DNA from 2 places in the Exiguobacterium sp. s78 genome. Region 1 is predicted to be linked to the other one. Evidence: riboswitches for the same ligand, from Rfam matches in the RefSeq annotation. Region 1 holds a riboswitch; the other holds the start of a gene.
The links. Region 1 has a riboswitch for S-adenosylmethionine ahead of KNQ18_RS14310 (Na+/H+ antiporter NhaC family protein). Riboswitches for the same ligand answer to the same signal wherever they lie in the genome.
Positions count from the first base shown of each region.

Region 2: linked by a shared signal. The riboswitch ahead of KNQ18_RS13450 (amino acid permease) and the one ahead of KNQ18_RS14310 (Na+/H+ antiporter NhaC family protein) in region 1 are both predicted to bind S-adenosylmethionine.

Region 1 is NZ_JACSNB010000003.1:244,204-250,246, forward strand. It holds gene KNQ18_RS14290 (alanine/glycine:cation symporter family protein) at 1-813, shown strand, start outside; gene KNQ18_RS14295 (hypothetical protein) at 900-1,361, shown strand; gene KNQ18_RS14300 (aldo/keto reductase) at 1,487-2,299, opposite strand; gene KNQ18_RS14305 (hypothetical protein) at 2,457-2,660, shown strand; gene KNQ18_RS14310 (Na+/H+ antiporter NhaC family protein) at 2,704-4,014, opposite strand; SAM riboswitch class I at 4,096-4,200, opposite strand; gene KNQ18_RS14315 (metal ABC transporter solute-binding protein, Zn/Mn family) at 4,270-5,283, opposite strand; gene KNQ18_RS14320 (alpha/beta hydrolase) at 5,453-6,043, shown strand, end outside.
Region 2 is NZ_JACSNB010000003.1:68,802-74,844, reverse strand. It holds gene mmuM (homocysteine S-methyltransferase) at 1-930, opposite strand, end outside; gene KNQ18_RS13450 (amino acid permease) at 905-2,308, opposite strand; SAM riboswitch class I at 2,386-2,487, opposite strand; gene KNQ18_RS13445 (polysaccharide pyruvyl transferase family protein) at 2,596-4,062, opposite strand; gene KNQ18_RS13440 (ketopantoate reductase family protein) at 4,267-5,181, opposite strand; gene KNQ18_RS13435 (GntR family transcriptional regulator) at 5,364-6,043, shown strand, end outside.

The sequences.
Region 1 (6,043 bases):
CCGATCATGGCCGGTGGTTATATTCTGATCGCACTCTACATCATGGCTACGAATCTTGAAGTACTGCCAAGTATTTTTAAATTGATCTTCCAAGAAGGTCTATTCGAATTCAAGACACTCGCAGGTGGTGCAGTAGGTGCAGCACTCTTGAACGGGATTCGTCGTGGTTTGTTCTCGAACGAAGCCGGTATGGGTTCAGCGCCGAACGCGGCGGCAACAGCGGAAGTCTCTCACCCGGTCAAACAAGGGTTGATTCAATCGTTTGCGGTCTTCGTTGATACGTTGATGGTCTGTTCGGCGACAGCGATGATCGTTCTCGTCAGTGGAGTGGCAACAAAAGATGCTAGTGGTCAACCGGTAGCTGGGATCGACTTAGCACAAGGGGCGCTCGCATCACAAGTGGGATCACTCGCGACAGGATTCATGGTCGTCGCGATTTTCCTCTTTGCCTTTAGTTCCGTCGTCGGAAACTACTACTACGGTGAATCGAACATCAACTTCATCCGTGAAAATAAACAAGTCTTGATGGCATATCGTATGCTCGTTCTCGTCATGATCGTCTTCGGTTCACTCGTTGAATCGGCGAACCTCGTGTGGGCGTTAGCAGATATCTTTATGGGACTGATGGCGATCGTTAACTTGTATGCGATCTTCCGTCTCTCGAAAATCGCGAAACTAGCGCTCGAAGATTATGTCGGGCAACGAAAAGCTGGAAAAGAGCCACGATTCTATACGGACTCGATTCCGAACTTGCCAGGGAAAGATACGCTTGAAGCATGGCAAGAATCAGAAAAAGACGAAAAAGCAATTTAAGGAAAAGGGAGTCAGAGAAATCTGGCTCTTTTTTTGTATAGAACGAATTTAAAAAGGGAATACAGAGTACAGAAGGGAGGGGGAGAATGGAAAACGTACATTTCGTCCGCGTCACGGATGCGGTCTGGGAGTCGTTCGGAAACGATCCCCACATCATCATGGATTGGATTTTATTCATTCATGAGACACAACCCGATCATGAACAATTGTTCGCCCTCGAACAGACGAACGCCATCTATCATTTGATGAATCAAATCGATATCTATATTGATCAAGACACACATTACAACCTGGGACGAGCGATCGTTGGCGAAGAGTTGATCGTCAATGAGGAGAAAGCGGCGATTGTCGGTATTCTGCCCTTGCCACTCCTCATCATCTCGGCTGAGGTGATGCGGAATTTTGATCAACGGGCACTCGCTTCGATTCATGATGAAGCCGGAACACCGGGCGAATTCGAGGATATCTGGGAACAGTTCGCCGATTTACGTGCCTATTTTCAAAAGGCAGAAGAAGCGGAAGATACGATTTTAATTTATTATGTCTGAACAGCTTAAATCATAAAAAAAAGAGACCCGCTTCCAAGTCGTAGACTGGAAACGGGTCTCTCGTCGTTCAGATGAATCAAGACGTCTTCATATGGAAGACGTTCTCTTTTACGTGAATCGTCAGATTAAAAATCGATTTCGTCCGGATCCGGTCCGAGGCGGACATCCGTTGCCAGACGATCAATTTTCTCAAGATCATCGGCATCGAGTTGGAAATCAAAGACGTCGAAGTTTTCCGCAATGCGTTCTGGTGTAACGGATTTTGGAAGAGCGACGATGCCGTTGTCGAGATGCCAACGTAAGACGACTTGTGAAGGTGTCTTGCCGTGTTTCTCTGCGATTTCCTTGAAATCGTTGATTTCGAGGAATTTCCCTTGCATGAGTGGGCTCCATGCTTCGACTTGAATGTTGTGATCTTGCAAGTATTCGTGCAGTTCGTGTTGCGGTAATTGTGGATGCAACTCGACTTGGTTGATCATTGGTGCCATCAAGCCCTCTTCTGCCAATGTATCGAGGTGATGTTCTTTGAAGTTCGAGACACCGATCGCTTTGATCTTGCCTGCTTCATACAGTTCAACCATTGCTTTCCACGCTTCGATATAGCCTTCGACCGGCCAGTGGATAAGATAGAGGTCAAGATAATCTGTTTCGAGACGTTCGAGCGATTCTGCGAATGCTTCCTTCGTCCGACCGGCACGAATATCATCGTTCCAGACTTTTGACGTTAAGAAGAGATCCTCACGTTTCACGCCGCTTTCCTTGATTCCTTTTGCGACACCGCGCTCGTTTTTGTAGACAGCAGCCGTATCGATATGACGATAGCCGACACGTAATGCTTCAGCGACAGCAGCAGGTGCTTCTGTCTCTTCATCTACTTGCCAGACACCGAATCCGATTTGGGGAATCGTAATACCGTTTGAAAGTTTTGCGTATTGCATGTGTTACTCCTCCTCATAAAACGTAGTTTAGATTTGCTCGTTTAGTTTAGCATGAACGAACGAAGACGTCCGTTTCCATGCTCATGGAGGAATGAAATAAGGTAAAATAGAAAAGAATCGTGAGATTTAATCGTGTGTTAAAAGAGGGGGAGAAAAGATGGCTCAAAAGAATAAAAAGCTATCCAAATGTACTTGGCTTAGCATTGGCGCCTTGTTAGTAACGCAGGCAGTGGGTCTGTTTCTTAGTGCGCGAAAGTCAGGACGTAATCCATGGGTGTGGGGAGGCGCTGGACTCGTTCAGTTCCCGCTTCCGGCAATCGCTTACTTAATCTTAGAACGACAAGCGAAGCAGAATAAATAATAAAACAGGTCCAATCGTCGACGCGATTGGACCTGTTTTATGGTTACGAAGAAATTTTTTCTTGCTTCGTCGCTGTCTTCTTCATGCGTGGTAAGCCGAAGAAGATGGCAATTGATCCACAGACGAAGAGGAGGAACGGATAGAACAGATACGGAATCAGTTCCGGTGAAGCCGTTTTCGTCAATTCTGCTGCGATCAATAGTTGTGCTCCATACGGAATGATGCCTTGAATACCACAAGAGAAGATATCAAGGATACTCGCCGATTTTTTTCGATCGACTTCATACGTATCGGCGATTTCAGCTGCCAGTGGTCCAGCGACGAGAATCGAGATCGTATTGTTTGCAGTCGCGAGATTCGTTGCACTAACGAGTGCCGCCATACTGAATTCGGCACCACGACGCTGTGAAATCTTGCGTGTCAGCGTCTCTTTTAAGAAGGCGATTCCACCGTTGAACGTAATCAAGCTGACGAGACCACCCATGAGGAGCGTCAAAATGGAGATCTCCGCCATGCCCATCATTCCTTCAGACATCGAGAGGACGAAGCCACTCAAGCCGAAACTACCATCAATCATACCGATGATGCCGGTGAGTAACGTACCACCAATTAAGACAAGAATGACATTGACGCCAAATAGTGCAAGGACGATGACAGCGAGATATGGAATCAACTTGTAGAATTCAAATGCTTTTGCTTCGACGACGTCACCAGAACCAGAAACGAATGCGAGTAGGATGACCGTCAAAATAGCAGCCGGTAGGACGATCATGAAGTTCGTCCGGAATTTATCGCGCATGTTCGTTTTTTGGGTCCGGACGGCGGCAATCGTCGTATCCGAGATGAACGACAAGTTATCGCCGAACATCGATCCACCAACGACAGCAGCCGCTGCGATCGCAACGTTGATGCCTGTCGCTTCATGAATACCGAAGGCGATTGGCGCGAGTGCAGCAATCGTTCCAGTCGATGTCCCCATTGCCATTGAGATGAAGGCAGCGATGATGAACAGACCACTCATGAGGAGCGACGGAGGTAGGAACGTCAAAGCAGCATTAACGGTCGCATCGATGGCGCCGATTGCTTCTGCTGTTCCAGAAAACGTACCGGCTAGTAAGAAGATGAAGACCATGATCATGATATCAGGATTTCCGGCACCCGTTGCGATTCGTTCGACCGTTTGATTGATGGATCCTTTCGTCGTGATTGCAGCAAAAATCAAAGCGATCAGTGCGGCGATAAGGATCGGAAATTTGTAAAAGTCGTCATAGAAGATCCCGGCTCCGATGAAGAGAACTAGGAATACGACGAGGGGAAGCAGTGCCCATTTGTTAGGCGTGATCGTTTCATTCATTGTTGACACCTCGTTTCTCAAAGATACAAAAAAAGACCCCTTCGCAAGAAAGAAGGAGGTCTTTATGAAATAAAGACGCTCTTCTTATCTCTCAAGCTTTCGCTTGCTGGATTTGGCACAGTACGAATCAAATCGTCCGCTGCCGAAACATCATTGGGCCAGTCCCTCCGTTTCTCGCGATAAAAAGAAGTCATTCAATTGTTGTAAAACACGTTTCTTACCGTACCGCATTGAGTAACGCGTGTCAACTGTACTTTACTGAAGTGCCTTTTTCAATGTTTGGACGTTTTCTTCCATCAACTTGAAATAAGAGCTGTTTTGTTGCGCTTTCGTGACCGACTCTAGATTATGAATCGTCACGGATTCAGCTCCGATTTCTTTTTGGATGACACGTGCGACCTTTGGTGAGACCGTCTCTTCGAACGCGACGTATTTCAAATCATGCATCCGTGCTTCTTTCACTAAAGCGGCCAGTTGCTTTTGTGACGGTTCATCGGAAGGAGAAATTCCCGCAATCGGCAGTTGTGTGAAACCATATCGTTCTGCGAGGTAACCGTAAGCGGCATGCGTAACGAGAAGTTCTTTTTTCGATCCATCAGCGACAGCTTGTTTAAATTGTTCGTCCAATTCATCAGCTTGCTGATCGAACGCTTTTAAGTTTTTCTCGAATGTTGCTTTGTCTTTTGGTACTTCTTTTGATAAAGCAGTTGTAATCGAGCGTGCCATTGCTTTTGCGTTGACAGGATCGAGCCAGACGTGTGGATCGTATTTTCCATGGTCATGACCCTCTTCTTCATGCGCATGTTCATCCGTTGCATGATCATCGTGCCCTTCTTCTTCGTGGGCATGTTCGTCTTCACTATGCTCCTCTTCTTCATGTGCATGAAGTGTAGCATCCGATTCTAGCAAGTTGACGTCCTTACTCGTCTCGACGAAGCGGACATCCGTGCCTTTTAGACTCTCCTGGATTTTTTTCGAATACGGCTCGAGCGTCGTACCGGTTAAGAGGAACAAGTCGCCCTTAGCAATCTCGGTGAGTTGTTTTGACGTCGGCTCGTAAGAGTGGGGGTCTGCTCCAGGTGGGACGATCATCTTGACGTTGACTTGATCCCCTCCGATTTCGCGGGCAATAGCAGCCGTCGCGAACGTTGATGCATAGACTTCTGTCTGGGTTTTATCTGAAGTCGATGAATCGGTATTCGAACCGCAAGCAGCGAGAACACTTGCACTTGCGAAAGCGACTGTTAAAGCGGGAATGATTTTTTTCATTATATGATACCTCCATTATTAAAACGTAACTATTCCGATTTGGACTTTCTCACTATAGCGGAACGCTGGTGAAGCGTCAAGTACGAATACCGAGACGTTCGACTTCTTTTAAAACGGGGTAGAAGGATAATAAAGTGAAGAAACTGGCACGTCTTTTGGAGGTGATCAAGTGAAACGTGAAACTGCATGGCTAATGGGGGGAGCTGCGTTATTGACGACGGCAGCAGCGGGAGCGAGTATCTGGAACAATTATGGTGCATTGCTTCGATGGACCGAACCCGCCTTGCCACTCACAGAAAAACAACTTGCACCGCGGACGCTCACCTACAAACAGGTGGGAGACTGCATCTTACAGCTCGATCTCTATTATCCACCGGGAGAAGGACCGTTTCCAGTTGCCATCTATGCACACGGTGGTGCATTCGTTCGTGGAGAGCGCGATGACATGTTCTGCTTTAGTCCAATCGTCGACCGTCTGCTTGAACTCGGAGTTGCCGTCTGTAGTATTGAGTATCGTTTGTTCGAAGAGGGCAGTTATTTTCCGGATAACCTCGAAGATGTACGGGATGCGTTATGTTTTTTGAATAAGGAAGCAGAGGATCTTCGCATTCTAAGAGGACGGATGATGGTATGGGGAGACTCAGCAGGAGCCGCACTCATGCTGACGACGGCACTTGCCCCATCTGCTTTCGTCGGTGAGCGCGATGAGCGGCACATGCCATTGATCAGTGGTGTGATCGCTTTATATCCACCGACGAAC
Region 2 (6,043 bases), 180 kb from region 1:
TGTATGAGAAACCTGACAAACCGAACGAATTTGTGCGATGTGTTCGGGTGACGTTCGGCAACAACCGCCGATCAATCGTGCCCCTGCCTCATACCATGTCTTCGCGACGGTTTGGAACGACGTACACTGATTCGTACCTGACCACGTTTTTGCGACCGGATCATAGACCTCACCAGAGTTTGGATAGACGATGATTGGCACATCCGTCAACGCCTTGACGTGACGGATAAAGTCGGTCGCGTAAGATGCCGGAAAACAATTTGCACCGATTGCTGCGAGCTGTGGATGTTGTCCGACCGTTTCAATACACGTCGCAAGTGCCGTTCCTTCACTAATGTGCGTCGCATCTTGAAGCGAGAACGTCAGCCAAGCGGACACTTCCGGATACGCTTCGAGAATCCTGAACAATACGACAGCTTCCTCGAGCGACGGAATCGTCTCGAATGCCAGCAGATCAGCCCCCGCTTCAATCAACGCTTCGATTCGTGGTCTATGAAAGGCTTCTAGCACATCTGCTGACACCCCATAATGACCGCGATATTCAGAACCATCTGCTAAGTAGGCACCATAAGGACCCACTGATCCCGCGATCAATACGTCACTCTTTCCGCTACGCGTGCGTGCGTTTTGCGCCAAGGTGACCGTTTGTCGAATCAGCGCCTTTGCTTCCTCTGTCGTGATATGACGTTGCTTGAATCCTTCGATACTTGCTTGATAGCTTGAAGTGATCGCGACATCGGCACCTACTTCAAAGTAGTCACGATGGACGTGTTCGATCTGTTCTGGTGCTTCGATTAAGAGACGTGCTGACCAAAGCGGATCGTTCAGGTCGAATCCCTTCTGTTCAAGTTCGGTTGCAAGGGCACCATCTAAAATAAGAAAGGGAACTTCCTGTAATCGTTGATCAACTGGATTTTTGATTCGGGACATCTTCAACACTCCGTTTCTGAGAAGAATTCGTGAACGCATGAACGATATAACAGATCACGATGAATGGAATACCACAATACAAGGCAATTCGTTGTGTCGGATCAAATCCGATACCAATCAGAGAAATCAAACAAACGACGAAAGCGGCGATCGGTACAAATGGAAAGAGTGGTGTGCGATAGACCAATTCGTCGACCGTATGCCCTTCACGGAGGAATTGTTTCCGGAAACGATACTGGGCAACGCTGATACTCATCCAAACGACGACGACAGCGAGACCGGAAATCGAGACGAGCGCGATATAGACACTTCCTGCTGCATAGATGCTAGACAGCAAGGCAAGTCCTCCGCCAAGCATGCTGAACAATACGGCTCGAAGTGGAACCCCACTTGGCGTCACCTGGGCGAAGAAGCGTGGAATCATGCGTTCGTTCGCAAGCGACCAGAGCATCCGAGAGGCGGCGTAAAGTCCAGAATTCGCTGCCGACAAGATCGCTGTCAAAATGACGAAGTTCATCACGTCTGCCGCATACGGAATTCCGATCCGTTCAAACACGGCGACGAACGGACTTTCGAGTACACCTTTCCCATCCGTTGGTAATAAGACGGCTAACACGATGATCGTACCGACGAAAAAGAGGACGAGTCGCAAAATTGTCGTCCGGATCGCAAGCGGAATCGTCCGTTTCGGATCGACTGCTTCACCCGCTGCGACACCGATTAGTTCCGTTCCCGAGTAAGCAAAGTTCACGGCAAGCATCGTCATGAAGATGACGAAAGCGCCATTTGGGAACAACCCGCCTTCGGTTAACGAAGAAAAGAATGGAGCCGGGCTACCATCTTGCAGTGGAATGAAGCCGACGATTGCTCCCGCACCGAGTAAAATGAAAGCAATGATCGTCACGACCTTAATGGCGGAAAACCAAAACTCGACTTCAGCAAACACACGAACCTTCAAGACGTTGATACCAAGGATCATCGCAGCGAACAATGCGCTGAACACCCATACAGGAATCGACGGGAACCAACGTTGCATTAAAATGCCTGCTGCCGTGAATTCTGAACCAAGGGCGACCGTCCACGTCAGCCAGTAGAGCCAGGCCACTGTATAACCGGTGCCGGGCCCGATGTACTTCGTTGCGTATTTATGGAATGATCCGGTTTCCGGCATGTGCACGGCGAGTTCACCGAGACTTAACATGACTAAGTAAACGACGACGGCCCCAATCAAATACGATAAAATCGTTCCGACACGTCCTGCTTGTTCCAACGTATAACCTGTACTTAAAAATAATCCGGTTCCAATGACACCACCTAACGACAGCATGATCAAATGACGTGATTCCATCTTGCGTCGAAATGCTCCGCTCGTTTTCATGAATCCATTTCCTCCTCATTCCACCTATTTCAAACAAAAAACGCATCCTCACGGATGCGTCGGTCGACAATTCGGAAATCTTATCGATCGGGTGCAGCACCCGCAGGAATTAGCACAGTATCTTTCGACCTGTTGCTGAGGTTTCATAGGGCCAGTCCCTCCACCTCTCTGGATAAGTATGTAATTGTTCATAACCCTATCAAGTCTTTTTCAAATTGTCAACACAATTCAGAATACTTCTATCAAAAAAACATTCCGCATCGTATCGATCCGGAATGTTTAAAGGGTTACTTTTTAGCGAATAAATCCGCTGTTTTCAAGGCTGCACGAACCGCTTTCCGGTTCAATGTTCCTTGCTGATGCTTCATTTTCTTCGTTTGGGCAGCCAGTTGCGCTTTGAGTGCCGCAATCTCTTGATCCTTTTGAGCCGTTCCTGTTTGTTTCTGCAATGCTTTGATTTTCTTATCTTTTTCAGCTAATTGTGCTTTTGTTTGTTTTTGCGCATCCGCAATCTTCTTCTCTTGTTCCGGGAAGAACCGTTCAAAACGAGCGACTGCTTCCTCAAGACTTACGCCAGAAATCGGCTGGACTGGTGGGAGCAACTCGGTTTGCGCCATTTGACGGTCAAACGGTACATTCTCAGGATAGTTCGTCTCTTGATAAATATGCTCAAGATTGTTCACGTTCAAGAAGTCAACGAAGTTGTCGAAGTTACGCGCTTGAACACGTGCCGGACTTTGGAAGTCAGCATTTGCTACGACGTCGGATAATTGTGTATCCGCTTTGATGTCGTTCGCCCAAATGTGCGTCAACTGATGGTAATCCGTCAATTCGCGCATCCGTGCATCTTTTGGAATGAGGATACTCGGCGTACCCGCAAGTGTCGCTGTGATGTTTCCGTGTAAACGAGCTCCAAAACTGAGGTCTGCTTGACCGATAAAATCAAACCATGTCTGTGCGTTCAAGAAGAAACGAACCCGATCGTTCATATAAGCAGGATCCGACATCTTCACCGGATAGTTCGTCACTGAAAGATCTGCGATCGGGTGCGTCCCTGTATACGTCAACTTCAGTTCCTTCATCCACTGTGGAATGAAGTAGTGATTCGGATACTCTTCCATCCCGCGCGTAATGAAATCAAGAACGTTTTGTGGTGCCAAACGTGACGAGTTGACCGTAATCATCGACTCAGGTGTGATGTTCGTTTCACGGATGTGCAAATCACGACCGAACGCGTACATCGAAGGACATCCGATAACGCGATGATCAATCCCTTCGCGGAAACCAAGACGTGTTAAGTATTTCGACGTGATCTCCCCGCGAAGACCTAGCATGCTCGAGCGCTCGAGAACGGCACTGACGAACGCTTTGACATCTTCATCGAATGGGAATCCACCATCTAAGTCTGGTTCAAACGGTGCACGTAACCCTACACCGATGACGACGACTGGAATTTTTAATTTTTTGATGAGACGTGTATATTTCCGTAACGTCGGTACGAATTCTTTTCGGAATGCATCCGCTAACGGAATGACATAAAGATCAAAGTTGGCATTGATTTCGTCTGCCCGTTCTTCGTCGTAATAGTAATAGTCAGGTGTAATCGTCGTACCTTCTGTCATCAACGTCCGAAAGATACTGTATTGATAGATAAGATTTCCAACGTTTCCTCCAATGGAATTATGTTTCATCAAATAAGGAGCATCGAACTGTTCGAATGGTGTCATACCTGCACGAATAATAATACGTTTCATAATGGATAAACTTCCCCTCTCGTCTGCTTCATTCGTCCTTGCAAGAAAAAATACGGAAAAATATATTATCAGTTTTTTTCAATCTCATTAAGAATAGATGAACTTTATTTCGGAAGTCAACGATTCCTAAGGGAAACAGGTCTTTCGTCATCAAAACGAAACATTAGGACTACTCCATCATTTTTCTAAAATAGAAAAAAGTGACTATTTAATCGTTTCGAGATACATGCGTAGATTTGCTTCGACTAATTTCAATGCATTCATCTGATTTGTCGTAGAAGGCTTCAATAATGCACTGAAAAAATGTTCCACTTCGACGGGCTGACCCTTTTCCATGTCACGTAACATCGACGATTTCATCGTGTCTTCCATTGCATGCATCTGTTTCAACAGCACCGCTTCTACATCGTCATTAAAGACTGCGCCTTGTTCTTCCATCGCTTGTTTCGCTTCCGCCATGACGTCTAGGATCATCTGACGCCCGACAGACTCTTGTCGAATCGGACCGATCGCTGAACGAAATAAAGTCGTCACACCCGCGAACGTTGAAATGAAGAGATACTTTTGCCACATGTCATCCATGATGTGCATCGAGTACTTCATTGGTGCTTTCGCTTTCGCAAAACGCGCTGCGATTTTCTCTAGACACGCTGTTGGTTTACCGGTTCGTGAACCAAACAACAGCCGGTGCGAAGGGCTTGTCTGTAAAATGCGCCCTTCTGCATCAAGCGTCGACTCAATGAAGCAGAGCCCTCCAAGCACCCGATCTTCTCCGAAGACTTCTGTTAACCGTCGTATGTGCTGCATGCCGTTCAACAAAGGAATGATGTACGTCTCGTTCGAAACGAATGGCGCAATGTCCTGTAAGACGTCATCTAAGTGATAGGCTTTCGTCGAAAGCAAGATGACATCAAATGCGTGATCCGGTCGCATGTCTCGTGTTATCAACTGAGGCGTGATCGTCATATCGCCATGAGGACTAGTAATGTGCAGTCCTGTTTTTTGTAGTTGTTCATATCGATTCGAACGGACGAGGAATGTCACCTGCTCCCCTTGCTCAGCAAGACGACCTCCGAAATAGCCTCCAACTGCCCCTGCACCTACAACTAACATGTTCATATGTACTATCTCCTCCTTACCCGTTCTGTGCGTTGCTTACTCCTTCACCCTAACATATTTGGAACCGATTTCCTGATTTCTGCGTGGATCGTTCCGTTTTAAGTTAAGCGTTTGCATTTTAGAAAAAAACGTATATACTAACTTGTATACAAGTATACTCACTTTAGAAATCAGGTGATTCCATGTCAGAAATGTTATACCCCTTGAAGTGGTTATCAAAAGCTTCCGCCGGAGATCGTGTTGCACACGAGCTACGGATGCGCATCATTTCAGGAAGGATTGAAAGCGGTACCATCTTATCTGAAAACAAATTAGCCTCTGATTTTTCAGTCAGTCGCTCGCCTGTCCGTGATGCATTAAAGGTCCTTGCATCCGAACAATTGATTCGTCTCGAGCGGATGGGGGCAGTCGTCGTCGGTTTGTCTGAGCGCGACATTCAGGAAATCTATGATGTCCGGCTACTCATCGAAACGTTTGTCTTCGAACGACTCGTCAAAATCGAACGGGCAGAACTCGTCCGTGAACTCAGTAAGATTCTCGAAATGATGAAGGTTGCCATCAAATACAAGGATGCCGATGAATTCTCCTTCCAGGATGTACTGTTTCATGAAACGATCATCCGCTCGATTGATCATGGATATGTCAGCATGATTTGGCAAAATCTCAAACCGGTCATGGAAAGTTTCATCCTCCTATCGATGCGGGTACGATTCGAGGAAGACATCGAAGACTTCGAACGCATCCTCGCGAACCACGCCTTGTACATCGAAGCGATCGAGACAGGCGACCGTGAACGGATGGTTGCTTCCTTACATCAGAACTTTGATGACGTCCAGGAAGTCGAAGATCTCTGGAAAACGCA